2 regions of the Cocleimonas sp. KMM 6892 genome follow, and region 2 is predicted to be linked to the other one. Evidence: riboswitches for the same ligand, from Rfam matches in the RefSeq annotation. Region 2 holds a riboswitch; the other holds the start of a gene.

Region 1 (7,628 bases), on a different contig from region 2:
GTTTAACCAATGGGATAACAAAGCAACACCGATGAAGCGCCTTAAAAGTGGTGATTTCACACAAACTGTAGAACTGGATGTAGCTAAGCCTGAGTATCAATTTCGTTATCTAAACGATCAAGGTGTTTGGGAAAATGATTGGGAAGCTGATAAATATATTCCTAATGGCATTGATGGTGAAAATTCTGTTGTTCAGCTTTGTTAAAGCAGTAAGTAAACGCTGAGCAAATTTTTAGAATTAATGTGACGGAAATGTCGGTAGAGTTTTACCGAAGAATACCCTGTCGACACTTCCCAATAAAAAAAACAGCCCCAAAGTAGGGGGGTGTCATTTGTTGTTAGTTGTTAGTTGTTAATTGTTTTAGTTGTTTTAGTTGTTTTAGTTGTTTTAGTTGTAAAGAGTAAAGCTATGGATCTTGAAATATGAATGCAAAAGCAAAGTCTAAGCTCCCCGCAAATAAGCGAGTGATTGCCGATATCGGTGGCACCAATGCACGTTTTGCATTGCTAACCAGTAATAAGTTTATTCAAAATGAAAAGGTGTTGGCAGTCGGTGATTATCCTGATTTCGCATCAGCTTATAAGGATTATTTACAGCAGGTTAACAACCCTCAAGTACTCGAAGCAGCGATTGCCATTGCTAATCCTATTGATGGTGATCGTATTAAAATGACAAACCACGATTGGGACTTTTCGATTGAACAAACACGGCAAGACTTATCCCTCGATTCTTTAGTCTTCAAGAATGATTTTGAAGCACTGGCTCTGTCGATTCCACATTTAGCGCGTGAAGATTGCCATCAAATAGGCAGCGGCGAAATCAAACAGGATGCGCCAATTGGTATTCTAGGTCCTGGTACGGGTCTTGGTGTTGCGGGGTTAATATTTTCGGGTGAAGAATGGCTACCATTAGCGGGAGAAGGTGGGCACGTAAGCTTAAGTCCAACGACTCAACGTGAGTGTCAGATACTAGAAACGTGTTGGAAGGAATTTCAGCATGTATCTGCAGAACGATTGATTTCCGGTAGCGGCTTACAACGCCTCTATCTGGCTATCTGTGAGCTTGACCAAGTAGATGCAAAACCGGATTTAACCCCGAAAGATATCTCCCAATATGCGCTTGATCAAACGAATAAACAGTGCGAGGAAACGTTGGAAGTCTTCTGCGCGTTACTCGGTGTAGTGGCAGGAAATCTTGCCTTAACATTGGGAGCCAAAGGGGGCATTTATATCGGTGGAGGGATAATTCCGAAGCTTGGCAGCTATTTTGACAATTCTCTCTTTAGAGAGCGTTTTGAATCCAAAGGCCGTTTTAAGGATTACTTAAAAGATATTCCAGTCTTTGTCATCAAGTCTGAACATCCTGCCTTGGTGGGTATCAGTCAGGTTTTTGATTGATGCGCTTACTTCTACTTCAAAATCCAATCCAAATCCAAATCCAAATCCAAACTCAAACCCCTGAACGATTCACTCGTTAGCTAATTACCCCCCCAAAAAAAGGCCTCAAAGGTGGGGGGTGCCATTTTTACTATGCGCTTAAATATATGTTTCAAACACTTACTTCAGCGATGCTTTAGACCTTGGTAAATTCAATAATAACGCCACCACAATCAAAATTACCGGCAGAATAAATACAGTCAAGGTATCACCGAGTTCTATCTGTTTGGCATTTGCCGCAAGCTCAGCCGGCATATTGGCAAAACTTTTTTCTATCGCATTTTGTTTGTACATGAACTTGACCCAGGCTAAAGCAATTACGATAAGGCCAAAAATATTAAACAGCTTGCGACCACTGTCTAATTTTTTTATCAGTTTAATCCCGATATAAAGCGCTCCTAAGGCAGTAAGCAGGGAAGTGATAGAGAGCGCTATAGTGTATTTGTCTTTGGATGAAAGCGGGCCAGTATCTCCAGAAGCGGCTTGTAAAACCACAATAGTTATTAAACTGAAAACGGTAGCGACAAGAAAAAACACACCAACGAATGCGATAAGAAAACCCAGTGTTCGCGGAATTTCACTGTGTTTTTTTAATGTGGACTTTGACTCTGAATCTCTGGAATTACTCATAAATTTTTTTTCGCAACCAGCAATTAATTACACACATCTTATCGGCTTTTTCAAAATATAGCCTCTCTTTTTAGTTGTAATAAAATCAAACATATAAGTAATAAGAAATAAGAATTATTCTAAGAAAAACGACTTATTTTTCACTAAATGAGATTATTTGTCCCAATAATTAGTTTGACAGAGGTTTATATGAGCTGTTAATGTCCGTATCACTTGTCGGGGTGTTCACCCCTTTATGATTATTTTTCCGTCTTTACGGGAAATATAATGAAGGGATGAGCTGAGATTTTTACCCGTTGCACCTGATACGGTTCATACCGTCGTAGGAAACAAGAAGATAGTATTTTCAACTACCAAATTGGCAGTGAATTTCTAATCCGACAGGTAATTTTTTAATTAAACTGTTGGAGGAAGAATGCTTAAATCTGCGAAAGCTATACCCGCTAGTATTGTCACTAGTGTCACTCGTGAACCACTCTCTGGTTCTAAAAAAATCTATGTAAGCAACGAAGCAAATACCTTTAAAGTCGCTATGCGTCATATCGAGTTGAGCCCGACCTTATTGCGTGGTTCAGGCGATACTGCAGAATATGAGGAAAATGAGCCGGTTCGTGTTTACGATACATCGGGTCCCTATACCGATCCTTCGATTGATATTGATCTTAATAAAGGCTTACCAAAGTTTCGCAAAGACTGGATAGATGCGCGCAACGATACGGTGCAATTAGAAAACTTCAGTTCAGATTTTACCAATCAACGTTTGATCGATGAGCTTGATATCGAGCCTTTTGAAAACAAGCCAAAACCACGTATTGCCGCAGAAGGCAAAAACGTATCGCAGATGCATTACGCTCGTCAAGGCATCATTACTCCGGAAATGGAGTACATTGCGATTCGTGAAAATCTGGGGCGTGCATCAATCCCGCAAGATCAAATTGCCGAATTGACAGCAAAAGGATTGCCTAAAGAAATCACGGCTGAATTCGTGCGCAAAGAGATTGCAGAAGGGCGTGCGGTTATGCCGATGAATATCAACCACCCAGAATTAGAGCCAATGATTATTGGTCGTAATTTTTTGGTGAAAATCAACGCGAATATCGGTAACTCCGCATTAGGCTCATCGATCGATGAAGAAGTTGAGAAGATGGTGTGGTCTACCCGTTGGGGTGGCGATACCGTGATGGATTTATCGACCGGTAAAAATATTCACGAAACGCGCGAATGGATCATCCGTAATTCTCCCGTTCCTATAGGTACAGTGCCAATCTACCAGGCTTTGGAAAAAGTAAAAGGGATTGCAGAAGACCTGACTTGGGAATTATTCCGCGACACACTTATCGAGCAAGCGGAGCAGGGCGTCAGCTACTTTACAATTCACGCAGGTGTGTTGCTTGAATACGTTCCATTAACGGCTAATCGTGTGACTGGCATCGTTTCTCGTGGTGGTTCTATCATGGCTAAATGGTGTTTGGCGCATCACAAAGAAAACTTCCTTTACACACACTTTGACGACATCTGTGAAATCATGAAAGCCTATGATGTAACGTTTTCGCTGGGTGATGGTTTACGCCCCGGTTCTATCGCTGATGCAAACGATGCAGCCCAGTTTGGCGAGTTAAAAACGCTGGGTGAACTGACCCAAAAGGCGTGGAAACATGATGTTCAAGTGATGATCGAAGGCCCAGGTCATGTACCTATGGATAAAATCAAAGCGAATATGGATGAGCAACTGCATCACTGTTACGAAGCGCCTTTTTACACCTTAGGTCCTTTAGTGACTGATATTGCGCCGGGTTACGATCACATCACATCGGGTATCGGTGCGGCTCAAATCGGTTGGTACGGCACAGCGATGTTGTGTTACGTGACGCCTAAAGAGCATTTAGGACTGCCCAATAAAGATGATGTTAAAACCGGGATTATCACCTACAAGATTGCAGCTCATGCGGCTGATTTAGCTAAAGGGCATCCAAACTCACAAGTGCGTGATGATGCGATGTCTAAAGCGCGTTTCGAATTCCGCTGGGAAGATCAGTTCAATATCGGTTTAGACCCTGATACTGCACGCGCTTATCACGATGCAACCCTGCCTAAAGAGTCCGCTAAAGTGGCACATTTCTGCTCTATGTGTGGACCCAAGTTCTGTTCGATGAAGATCACACAAGAGGTACGTGATCAATACGGAACAGGCAGTGAGTATGCAAAACAGCAGGAAGCTGCGGCAGTAGGGATGCAGGAAAAGTCGATTGAATTTGTTAAATTGGGCAGTGAAATTTACAAGCCCGATTTTAATGAAGCTAATAGCTAATCCCAAATTATCAAACTCTATTCCTAAGGTTTAAACGTTTAGATGAAAATAGCAATTATTGGTGCGGGTTTAGCAGGTCGTGTATTGGCATGGCGGCTAAATGAATGTAATCAGGATATAGAAATTACCCTGATCGACCAACATGATCGCCATCATAAAGGCACAGGTCTAGTTGCCGCAGCAATGATTGCTCCTTTTACAGAAGCAGTTACAACCGAAGCCATTACGCAACATTTAGGCGTTAGGTCTTATGAGTTATGGGCGAAATGGTTAGTTGAATTAGAGAGTACAACCCATCAGAAAGTGAGTTTCAATCAGCAAGGAACGTTAGTGGTTTCGCACACTCAAGACGACGCTAGCTGGCAACGGTTTCAGGTTAAGGCTAACGCCATGATTGACGAAAAACATGTGCAGGCATTAGACCAACAACACTTGCATAAGCTTGAGCCAGAATTAGCGCATAATTTTAGTAAAGGTCTATTTTTCCCTGAAGAAGGGGTGATCAATAACCAGACACTTTACCCTGCATTAAATGATTATTTTGACCAATCAAGTGCGATTGAATGGCATGAGTCATTAGAAATCAACTTAGATGAATCTGCCAATTATGGAATCATCGATGGGTTTAACGATTGTGTTTTTGATTACGTTTTTGACTGCCGTGGCAACGGTGCGCGAGCAGATTTAAAACAGCTTCGATCAGTTCGTGGTGAAGTGGTTAGCGTGTATGCACCTGAGGTTAATTTTACCCGTGCCATTAGGCTGATGCATCCGCGATACCCCTTGTATATCGCTCCTCGTGGTGATAATCACTACATTATCGGCGCAACACAATTAGAAAATGATAATGATGGACCGATTACTATAAGGTCAGGTTTGGAATTGTTGTCAGCGCTTTATAGCTTGCACCCGGGGTTTGGCGAAGCACAGATTATCGATATGCTTTCAGGGCTTCGCCCCACATTTAATAATAATTTACCTGAAGTGTTCCAGCAGGGACGATTAGTCCATATCAATGGTTTATATCGTCACGGTTATTTATTTGCCCCAGCACTAATCAACGACCTTATAACACAATTATTTGGAGAGCAGGAGGATGTTTGCTTTCCCCAATTTTTATCCATGAACCCAGTAAATCCATCCGATCTAGCAAGTCAAATATTATGATAAAAGTCAGCATAAACAATAAAGCAGAAACCTTTGAAAATAATCTCACCATTAGCCAGGCACTGATCAAGTTAGGTTATAAAAGTGACGGTATGTTAGGGGTTGCGGTTAATCAGGTGTTTGTTTCTAGAGATCACTGGGAAGAGACACTTTTAAATGATCTGGATAAGGTCGATATCCTAAATCCTGTCAGTGGAGGCTAACATGACTCAACTAAATAATTGCAAAGGCACCCCCCCACTTATAGAGGCTTTTTCTGATAAGCAATCAAGTACATGGAATGTCTATGGCGTTGAATTAAGCAGCCGTTTCTTTATCGGTTCGGCACTTTATCCTTCACCAGAGGTTATGCAGCAGGCGATTAGAGCATCCGGAGCAGAAGTCATTACGCTGTCATTGAGAAGACAGTCCCCAGAAAATAACGGCGGTGGATATTTCTGGGATTTTGTTAAAGACTTGAGTTGCCACTTATTGCCCAATACAGCAGGTTGTCATAGCGCTCAGGAAGCTATCACTATTGCGCAAATGTCGCGCGAAATCTTCGACACAGACTGGGTTAAATTAGAAGTGATAGGTGATGATTACAATCTGCAACCTGATCCCTTTGCTTTGCTTGAAGCGACAGAAATATTGATCAAAGAAGGGTTTAAAGTATTCCCTTATTGCACCGACGATTTAGTCCTCTGCCAACGACTTCATGATCTGGGCTGTGAAGTGATTATGCCTTGGGGATCACCGATCGGCACAGGAAAAGGTCTGATGAATCCTTATGCGCTTAAGATCATTCGCGAACGCCTTCCAGAGGTAAATTTATTGGTTGATGCAGGTATCGGTAAACCTTCTGATGCTTGTCAGGCGTTAGAACTTGGGTTTGATGGCGTCTTATTAAATACAGCCGTAGCCGAAGCGGTGAATCCTGTGATTATGGCGAGTGCGTTTGCCGATGCCATCCGTGCAGGACGAGCCGCATACGAGAGTGGCATTATGCCAGCACGCGAATCAGCAACACCCAGTACTCCAACAATCGGCACACCGTTTTGGCACCAGAGTTAAACAGTGCCATTAGGTAATAGAATAATTATTAGTACTATCGTTTTAATACCGCTATCAAAAACTTAAGCAAGACACGATTCAATGAGCAAAATACTTTTAATAGGTGGCACTGATCCTAGCGGTGCCGGTTTACAAACCGACTGGCAAGTAGCGCATCACCTTGGCGTAAATGCGAGTAGTGTGGTTAGCGCAGTAACTTCTCAAAATAGTGAAGGGGTCTTCGATCAGGGTGTATTAGCTTATTCTCAAATAAAATCACAGTTGGGCAGTGTAAAGTCTGAGCCATTTACCGTGATCAAAATCGGCATGCTGGGCAATGCAGATGCGGTTAAAGCAGTAGTCGAATTTATTGCTTCGTATAATCAATTATTAAAGAGCAAACATCGTAAAGCATTTGTCATTGCCGACCCGGTACTGGCTAGTAGTTCAGGCGGGGCACTGATGGATGAAGCCGGTAAACAGGCATTCCTAACAGATTTATTCCCTCTGATTACACTTATTACTCCCAATAGTGATGAGTTAGAAAGCTTGACCGGAATATCCATTAGTAATGAGCAAGACTTAGAAGCAGCGGCACAACAATTAATTACATTGGGTGCAAAAAATGTATTGGTAAAAGGTGGTCACTTGTATAATGCTAATGATACGAATCAGAGTAATGATCTCTTCGTAAGTGTCGATGGTAGCGCCAACATCAAAGGTGAAGAAGAAAGCTTTTACTTAAGTGGCGAACGCTGGAAAAACAGAAGCAATGTACGCGGTACAGGTTGCTCATTAGCGACAGCTATTGCCTGTCAATTAAGTCTGGGATTTCCTCTGAATGACTCTATCGTTTATGCCAAGGCACTCATCAGTAATGGCATTCGTAATGCAAGCTTGACCGAAAACAACCAGTATAAATTACAGTTTTCTCATTACGATACACATCACCCGTTTGAATTAATGGATATGCCGAAGCTGGTGAAACATGCAGAGATGTTATCTAAGAGTTTTGATTTTGCCTGTTGCGATGCTGTCTCTGATGACAAGCCTG
Region 2 (7,628 bases):
TTTATTTATTTCTCTTTATTTATTTCACTTAATTATTGAATCCAGTGGGATTATTTTTAATGAGCACTTTTAGTTCTTTTAACTCATTCCGTATTAATTGAAGCTCATGCTTGGTTGAATCGTCTGTGATTTGTAGCTCACCAATAATATTCTCTTCTTCGGCTTCTTTCATTTCATTCATGGCATCAACAACGATGGCAATAATTAAATTAACGATAATAAATGTGGCCAGAAAGATAAAGGGCACAAAAAATACCCAGGCTAAAGGATAGGTTTCCATTACAGGGCGAACGATTCCCATCGACCAGGATTCGAGGGTCATGATCTGGAATAGGGTATAAAAGGATTCGCCTAATGTGCCGAACCACTGAGGAAATGTATCGCCAAAAAGCTGCGTTGACATAATCGCGAATATATAGAAAAACAGCGTTAGCAAGCCACCAATGGAGGCAATTCCGGGAATCACAGTGACTAAAGCGGTAGTGATTTTGCGCATTTGCGGTACTACTGATACCAAACGCAATAGTCTTAATACTCTTAAAATTCTCAGAATTTCAAATCCAGCACTGGCAGGCACTAAGGAGATAGCGACGATGAAAAAGTCGAATAAGGACCATGCGTCTTTGAAAAATGCTGATCTGTGAATATAGATTCTCAGTGAAACTTCGATGGTGAAAATGCTGATGACAAAGATGTTAAACCATTTAAAAAAACTGCCGTAATTTGCAGCCATTTGCTTCGATGTTTCAAGCCCCATGGTTATACCATTAAGGATAATCAGGCTGATAATGAAGTTCTGAAAGGTGGAGCTTTCGATGAATTTTTTAATAGAGTGATACATGTCTGCAGCGAGCTAAATGTTTAGGTGGGATTGGAACCTTACAACCTTATGTCGCTATAAGGTTCCAGAATCTAAAAGTTTCGAGGGTGCGGGTCTACTAAACTCAAAAGAGTAAGACGAAACCGATTAGAAGAGTTACTTCTCTACGATTTCTGTAGCGAGAATTTCTTCAAAACCAAGCCCAGTAAGACCATTAATAGTGCGCCATAGGTAATATAAAATCGCCATCATCATAATCATCGATGGGATCGCAATCATCGGGTAACTGTATAAAGTCAGTTGTCCGAGTTCTTCGTTAAAAGCGGTACTGCCAGAAGGGCTGGTGACGATCCATTTAGCCAGAACGTAATTCATGATTGCAGAAAAGACAAACGTTCCAGCAAACAGATAGTTAGCCTTCATCAAACGGTTTTCAAAAGCTGGCGTGCTGTTGCGTTCTTCGAGGTGTTGTTCAATTTTTTCCACATTCATTATTTTAGGATTGAACAACAGCGTTTTCACTAATGGGTAGCGCGTAAAGGTCGACGCTAATACAGCTATACCAATCACACTGGGCACAGCCGCTTCTTTAATCGCGAGCCATTTGTTATCTAATTCTAATAAACCAATGCCGCCGGTAAGAAGCACGCTGACTAAACCGAGTAGAGCGATAAAGTTAAATTTTCTGTATTTTACTAATTCGAAAATACCCCAGCCAAGTGGAAAGGCTAATGCAATGATGAGTGCGCCAGCTGCACCTAAATCGTTATCGCCACTGAATTTCATCAAAATTACAGAGGGTAAGATGATACTAACTAATAGATCAATTAAGGGGCGAGGCTTATGCTCGGGGGTATTACTCATAGTGGTTACTTTAAATTAGATTGATTATTGGTCTTATTATATAAAAATAAGGAACAGGATTAATAGTACATCCATTTATTATGGGTATAAATACGGAAAATAACAGTGAGATTATTGATTTTCTACTATTCAACGAATACTAGAAAAAGTGCCTAGCTCTTCATAAATTCCAAAATCGTTTTTTAAACAGCAAAATGAAAAGTCACTTAAAGTAGGGGGGTGACCTAAAGATTGATCTAATGACTTGAACTACATATAAGGATTTTCAGTGTTTGTTAAATCAGTTTCATCCAACGATTCTTTTAATGAATCTCGCCATTCTTTATACCCATAAATCGCCAGTATCAGATAAATACCAAACATTATAATCGTGACGTAAAAGCCCGTTTGCCAATACAGATAAATAGCTGCGGCATCTATGATTATCCAGTACAGCCAATTTTCCAGAATTTTTTGCGCCATCAACCAGGTATTGATCACAGAAAATACCATCACGGCAGAATCTAAAAAGGGGAGTCGGGTTCCGCTGCTGAGGTCGAGATAGTAACCAATGCCAATACTTAAGACACTGGCGATGACAATATACGCGATATGTTTTTGCCACCCCCATGTTTTAACTTTGAGAGTATCGTTATTATTACTGTGTTTAGTCCACAGCATAAAGCCGTAGATAGCCATCGCCATATAATAGAAATTAAGGATGGCCTGCATGGGAAGTTGGCCTTCCCAAAAGAGTACTGTATAAATCAGTGTACTGACAAATGCCGTTGGCCAGCACCAGATGGACTCTTTCGCTGCCAAAATCACATAGGCGATACCGAGAGTCGTGGCAAAAACTTCCCAGCCAGATAAGGCCAGGAAAGCTTCAACGATTGCATCTGTTGTCATAGCGATCTTCTTTTCAAGGAAACGCTATTACCAATCAACTTCTACATCCGCACGGTTAGTGCCAACAAATTTCATTACCATAGCCGAATGAGGCATCGCCGCAAAAACGTCCTTCATCTCTGCAGTAATCAATGCCATCACCGCGTCGTATTCACCATAAATCTGAGTGCTGAGTTGATTCTTTTTTACAGTGATCTTCGGGTTTGATTCTAGACCTTTAATAAACGCCAGAATAGGCTCAACGTATTCTTCTTTAAGCGGGTAAAGGCTGATATCTACTGAAATTTCCATAATGTATTCTCTTCAAGTATGAGGTTAAGTCTAGCTTAAAAGTCTAATGAAACGGTTAATCCAACAGTGCGTGGCTCGCCTTTTTGGGTGTACGTTTCAGTAATGTAACCATTGCCTGGATTGTTACCAAAGCTACCAAAACCTCTCACATCATAGTCTTTATCGGTTAGATTTCTACCCCATAATGTTGCTGTCCAATCACCTTTTTTATAACTCAAGTTAGCGTTTATCAGGCTGTAAGCTTTTGCTCTGGCGTTGTGACGATCAGAGAAGTAGAAGCCATCTTTGCCTTCAAGTGTTACACCAGCGGTTAATTTTGGCGTGATCGAGTATTCAGCACCCAGAGAATATTGGTAGTTAGGCGCGTGCGCCTGATCTCTTCCTGCCAAATCCAAGCCGTTTGCGGTACTTTGCGGGTCTGTGTATTCATCAAACTTGGCTTGTAACAGGCCTAGTGATGTCTTCAAGCGCCATTTGTCGTTCACTTTCCAGTCAAGTTCTGCTTCGATACCGTAGTTGCTGCCTTTTGCTGCATTACCAATATAGTCGGTGAAGTCGGTACTACCATCTTCACGAAGTTCAACAATAGAGCTTCTTACCTGCTGGTCTTTGCGTTTAGCGTAGAAAGCAGTAACGCGAGTGGTTAGGGCATCATCTAAGTAAGATGAGTTAACCCCGACTTCGAAATTCCACAGGTATTCTGTATCAAAATCGAGTAGATTCTCAGGCAACGTACCATCGGTATTTACACCGCCGGCTTTGTAACCACGAGAGATACTGGTGCTGGCCAAATGGTTGTCGTTGAGTTCATATTCCAGACCGAGTTTGCCGCCATGCAATGTTTCATCGACATTGATTTTGTTGTCGTTAGAATCGGTGTAATCGGCTTTCCATTTTTCTACACGCAAACCAGTGATGAGCTTAAGCTTGTCATTGATTTCAGTGTCTAATTGACCATAAAGCGCGGTGTTTTCAGTATCATACTGGCTTAGGAAATCGCTTTCTAAATAGGTGTACTTACGCGTTAGTCCTTCCTCTTTTTTGGCATGATATAAGCCTACAACCCAGTCCGTTTTATCATTGAATATACGTCCATCTTCATTAGAAAGTAGGCGTCCTTCTAGGCTGGTATTTTTGCGGTTACGTAGGTATTCATCGAAAGAACTATATGGATAAAGGTCTTCAGAGAACTGTCCAACATATCCCCAGTCTTCATCATAGCTATAACCAAGGTCTGAATCTGAGTAGCTTGCGCTGGCTTCAAGAGCCACTGAAGAGTTGATATCCAGCAATGCTTTTAAAGAGATAGCATCCGTTTTTTGCGTGTCTTTTCCTGGCTCATCACTCAATGTGGTGCGGCTATTATCAAATGTGAATGCGTCATAGCCGTTATCGATATCAAGGTGTAATACTTTTAGGTCGACGGTTAGGTCGTCATTTGCCAGCCATTTAAGGTGTCCGCGTCCGGTAAATTCATCACGGTTAGCCGTATCATCACGATCGAGGAAATCATTTTCCATGAAGCCATCTGATTGGTTGGTGTGTAATGAAAAACGCCCCAATAACTTATCTTTAATCAACGGTCCGCCAGCAGCTATTCCAAGGCTTTGCTTACCGTAGTTGCCTAAGGTTGCTTCAATCTTTCCTGAGCGTTCGTTGGTAGGTTCGGTAGAGTGAATATTGATAATACCAGCCAATGCATTTGCGCCGTATTTAGTGCCTTGTGGGCCACGAATTACTTCTATTTGATCGACATCAAACAGCGTTGCAGAACCACCACTGCGGCTGAAGTCCATACCGTCTATATACAAACCCACAGAAGGGTTGATCGGAGAAATAAACTGGCTGCGTTCACCAATACCACGAATCTGGAAATAACGAGAACGAGATGCGCCACTTGCCATATTGACGTTGGGTGCAGCATTCAAGGTGTCTTCAATATGCTGAGCGCCACGTTTGGTCAATTTTTCCTCAGTAACAACTGAAATACTCGCTGTGCTTTCTTCTAAAGTAGTAGGGCGGAAATCCGCTGTGACGGTCACTTCTTCGAGAACATCAGCGGCGTTTGCGCTAACGCCAGATAATAACGGTGCGAGAACTAGAATTGATGCGGATATGCTCGTTAATGCAAAAGAAAAACGTGCGGGCAGTTTGGCTTGTGATGGCACTTGAAATGGCATGCTGTACTCCTAAAAATAAAAATGGGGATAGGAGACATGCTTAGTAGATTCATAGCTTTAAATGACAAAGCTAGATCGAGAAAGACATTACCTATCCCTACGCTGGTATTATCCAGATCAGGTTCTTAGGGTCTTCCTCACGGAATCTCAGGTTACGTTGAATTTATTGAATTATATGATAATAAATACAACAACCACCCCCAGGCGATGGCGGTTAGTATAGTAGAGAACCTTGAAAGTGCAAGATTAAAGCTCAGGAAGCCGATATATTCATCAATATAGTCTAAAATCGCAGGGTTAAATCCATCAAAAGCCACCCCCCTACTTATAGGCGTTTTTTTGATATGCGTTTTTTTAGCTCTCGCCTAGATATTGTTTTATTACCTTATCTGCCGAATCCCCTAGCACATCCGCAGTATTTCCGATTTGGTGAATCTTTCCCTGATTGATAAATGCCGTACGCTTGGAGGCACGAAAAGCATCTGTGGGTTGATGGCTAATAAGTAGGGCGGCCATATTTTGTTCTTCAACCATCGCTTTGAGTAAATCAATGATTTCGTCTTTCATCGCTGGGCCCAGCGCCGCTAATGGCTCATCGAGCAGGAGAACGGATTGCTTTCTGACTAATGCTCTGGCTAAAGCAATACGCTGTCGCTGACCACCTGATAACTCTTTTGGACGGCGCTTATGGAAATCAGATAAGCCAACATTTTCCAGTGCATGATGAATATGCTGCTTTTCATCTTGACTGAGTTTCAATGAAGGCTGAATGCCAATAGCCACATTGGTGAACACATCAAGATGAGGGAAAAGATTGTTGTCCTGAAAAACGGTTGTGACAGGTCTTTGGTGAATTTTTAGTGGGGTGATATCCACATCATCAACAATAATGCTGCCCGAGCTTGGCGAATTAAAACCAGCAATTAAATTGAGCAAGGTCGTCTTGCCAGAACCACTCGGGCCGATAATGCTTAGAATTTCTCCCCCCTGAACATCAAGGTTGAATTGCATCTCAGCAGTATTCGCACCTTTTTCATCGTCATCGGCTGAGTGTTTTGGATAGCTGAATTTCAGATTGTCTACGGTTAACATTACATGTCCTTCTGCGTTTTACCGCTAATTATTTTTTCTAAAAGCCAGAAAGTTATGAGGCTGATAATCAGTAAAAAAGCGGCGGTCACTGCTGCTTGAGGTATCTGGTAAGCACCAAGGCGCTGGTAAAGTAATAGCGGCAGTGTGGCTGTTTCCGGGCTGCCAAATAAAGCAATAATACCTAAATCCCCCATGGTGAAAACAGTCACAAGTGCTGCAGATAAGCCCAGCGGTTTTCTTAAAAGAGGAAAGTCTAGATGTTTGAAACGCTGCCAGCCTTTTAAATTCAAGCTGTCGCAAAGTCGTTGATATTTCATTGTGTTTTGTCTGATTTCTGGCCCTAGCGTGCGAATGATAAAGGGAATGCCGAGTAAGCCATTAAGAAGAATGACGATCAAAATCGCCCAATCAAAAACATTGATAAAGTCAGCCAATAGAATAAACAGACCCGTACCGATCACTAATGGTGGCACCACGAAAATAATAGAACCAGAAAGCAATAACCGTTGTGAAAGTTTGTTTTTATTTTGATAGCTTGCTCGAGCACTAGCATTAAGTAAAAACCAGGATAGCACCAGTGAAATAGTTGCTGCACTCAAACCAATTAATAAACTGAATGCAGTCGCCTTCCACAGATTTCTTTCACTGAGTACGCTGATGATTGGGCCTCTTGCTGCATCGATAAAAATAGCGAGAAGAGGGGTACTGACAAACAATATTGCGAATACGATAAACGTGATTTGTAGTATTTTATCTAACTTGCCAGTTTCGGATTGGTGCTTGGCATTTTTGATATTTAGGTCGGGTTCTACATCCGGTATTTTGTTGAAACGAGAAGCAATGGTGGCTACTAGAATCGAAAGCCCGAGTTGTAATAATGCTAAAACAATAGCTTGGGCAGGATCAAAATCAAATCGTAAAGACTGGTAAATGGCGACTTCTAAGGTGGTGCTCTTAGGACCACCACCGAGGGTTAACACGACGGCAAAACTTGTTAAGCACAACATGAAAACTAATAGCGCAACACTGGGTAAACTCTCGCGTAACGCAGGCCATTCGATATGTTTCCATTGCTGGAAGCTATTAAATTTTAATTGTGAAGCGATACGCCAATGCTGTTCAGGAATTTGATTCCAGACAGGCAAGAATAAACGTACAGCGAGCGGTAAATTGAAAAACACATGAGCCAGTAAAATCCCCAAAAGTCCATATAGGTTTGAGCCAATAGGTAGCCAGCCGGATTTTCCGTAAACTGTAATGATTCCAATGACTGCAACAACGGCTGGAACGATTAAAGGCAGCCCAAATAAACTAAGAAAGAAAGAGCGTAAGGGGAAGTTTGGATAACGCGCAAAAGCTCGGGATACGATGATCGCCAAAGCGATGCTTAGCAGTGTCGAGAGGAGTGCTTGCCATAAGCTGAAAAATAAAACTCGGCGAATATAGCTGCTGTTCCATATCTCACTCAAGCTCGCTGTTTGCTCGCCGGAAAG

Evidence for each region. Region 2 has a riboswitch for thiamine pyrophosphate ahead of OO007_RS17935 (TonB-dependent receptor). Riboswitches for the same ligand answer to the same signal wherever they lie in the genome.
Region 1: linked by a shared signal. The riboswitch ahead of thiC (phosphomethylpyrimidine synthase ThiC) and the one ahead of OO007_RS17935 (TonB-dependent receptor) in region 2 are both predicted to bind thiamine pyrophosphate.

The regions. Positions count from the first base shown of each region.
Region 1 is NZ_JAPFBV010000006.1:71,744-79,371, forward strand. It holds gene OO007_RS16060 (isoamylase early set domain-containing protein) at 1-205, shown strand, start outside; gene OO007_RS16065 (glucokinase) at 424-1,398, shown strand; gene OO007_RS16070 (hypothetical protein) at 1,558-2,067, opposite strand; TPP riboswitch at 2,275-2,413, shown strand; gene thiC (phosphomethylpyrimidine synthase ThiC) at 2,483-4,375, shown strand; gene OO007_RS16080 (FAD-dependent oxidoreductase) at 4,418-5,542, shown strand; gene thiS (sulfur carrier protein ThiS) at 5,539-5,745, shown strand; gene OO007_RS16090 (thiazole synthase) at 5,747-6,595, shown strand; gene thiE (thiamine phosphate synthase) at 6,677-7,628, shown strand, end outside.
Region 2 is NZ_JAPFBV010000007.1:72,868-80,495, reverse strand. It holds gene OO007_RS17955 (ion transporter) at 29-841, opposite strand; gene OO007_RS17950 (VC0807 family protein) at 977-1,684, opposite strand; gene pnuC (nicotinamide riboside transporter PnuC) at 1,934-2,572, opposite strand; gene OO007_RS17940 (YkoF family thiamine/hydroxymethylpyrimidine-binding protein) at 2,600-2,863, opposite strand; gene OO007_RS17935 (TonB-dependent receptor) at 2,899-5,043, opposite strand; TPP riboswitch at 5,120-5,255, opposite strand; gene OO007_RS17930 (thiamine ABC transporter ATP-binding protein) at 5,398-6,135, opposite strand; gene thiP (thiamine/thiamine pyrophosphate ABC transporter permease) at 6,135-7,628, opposite strand, start outside.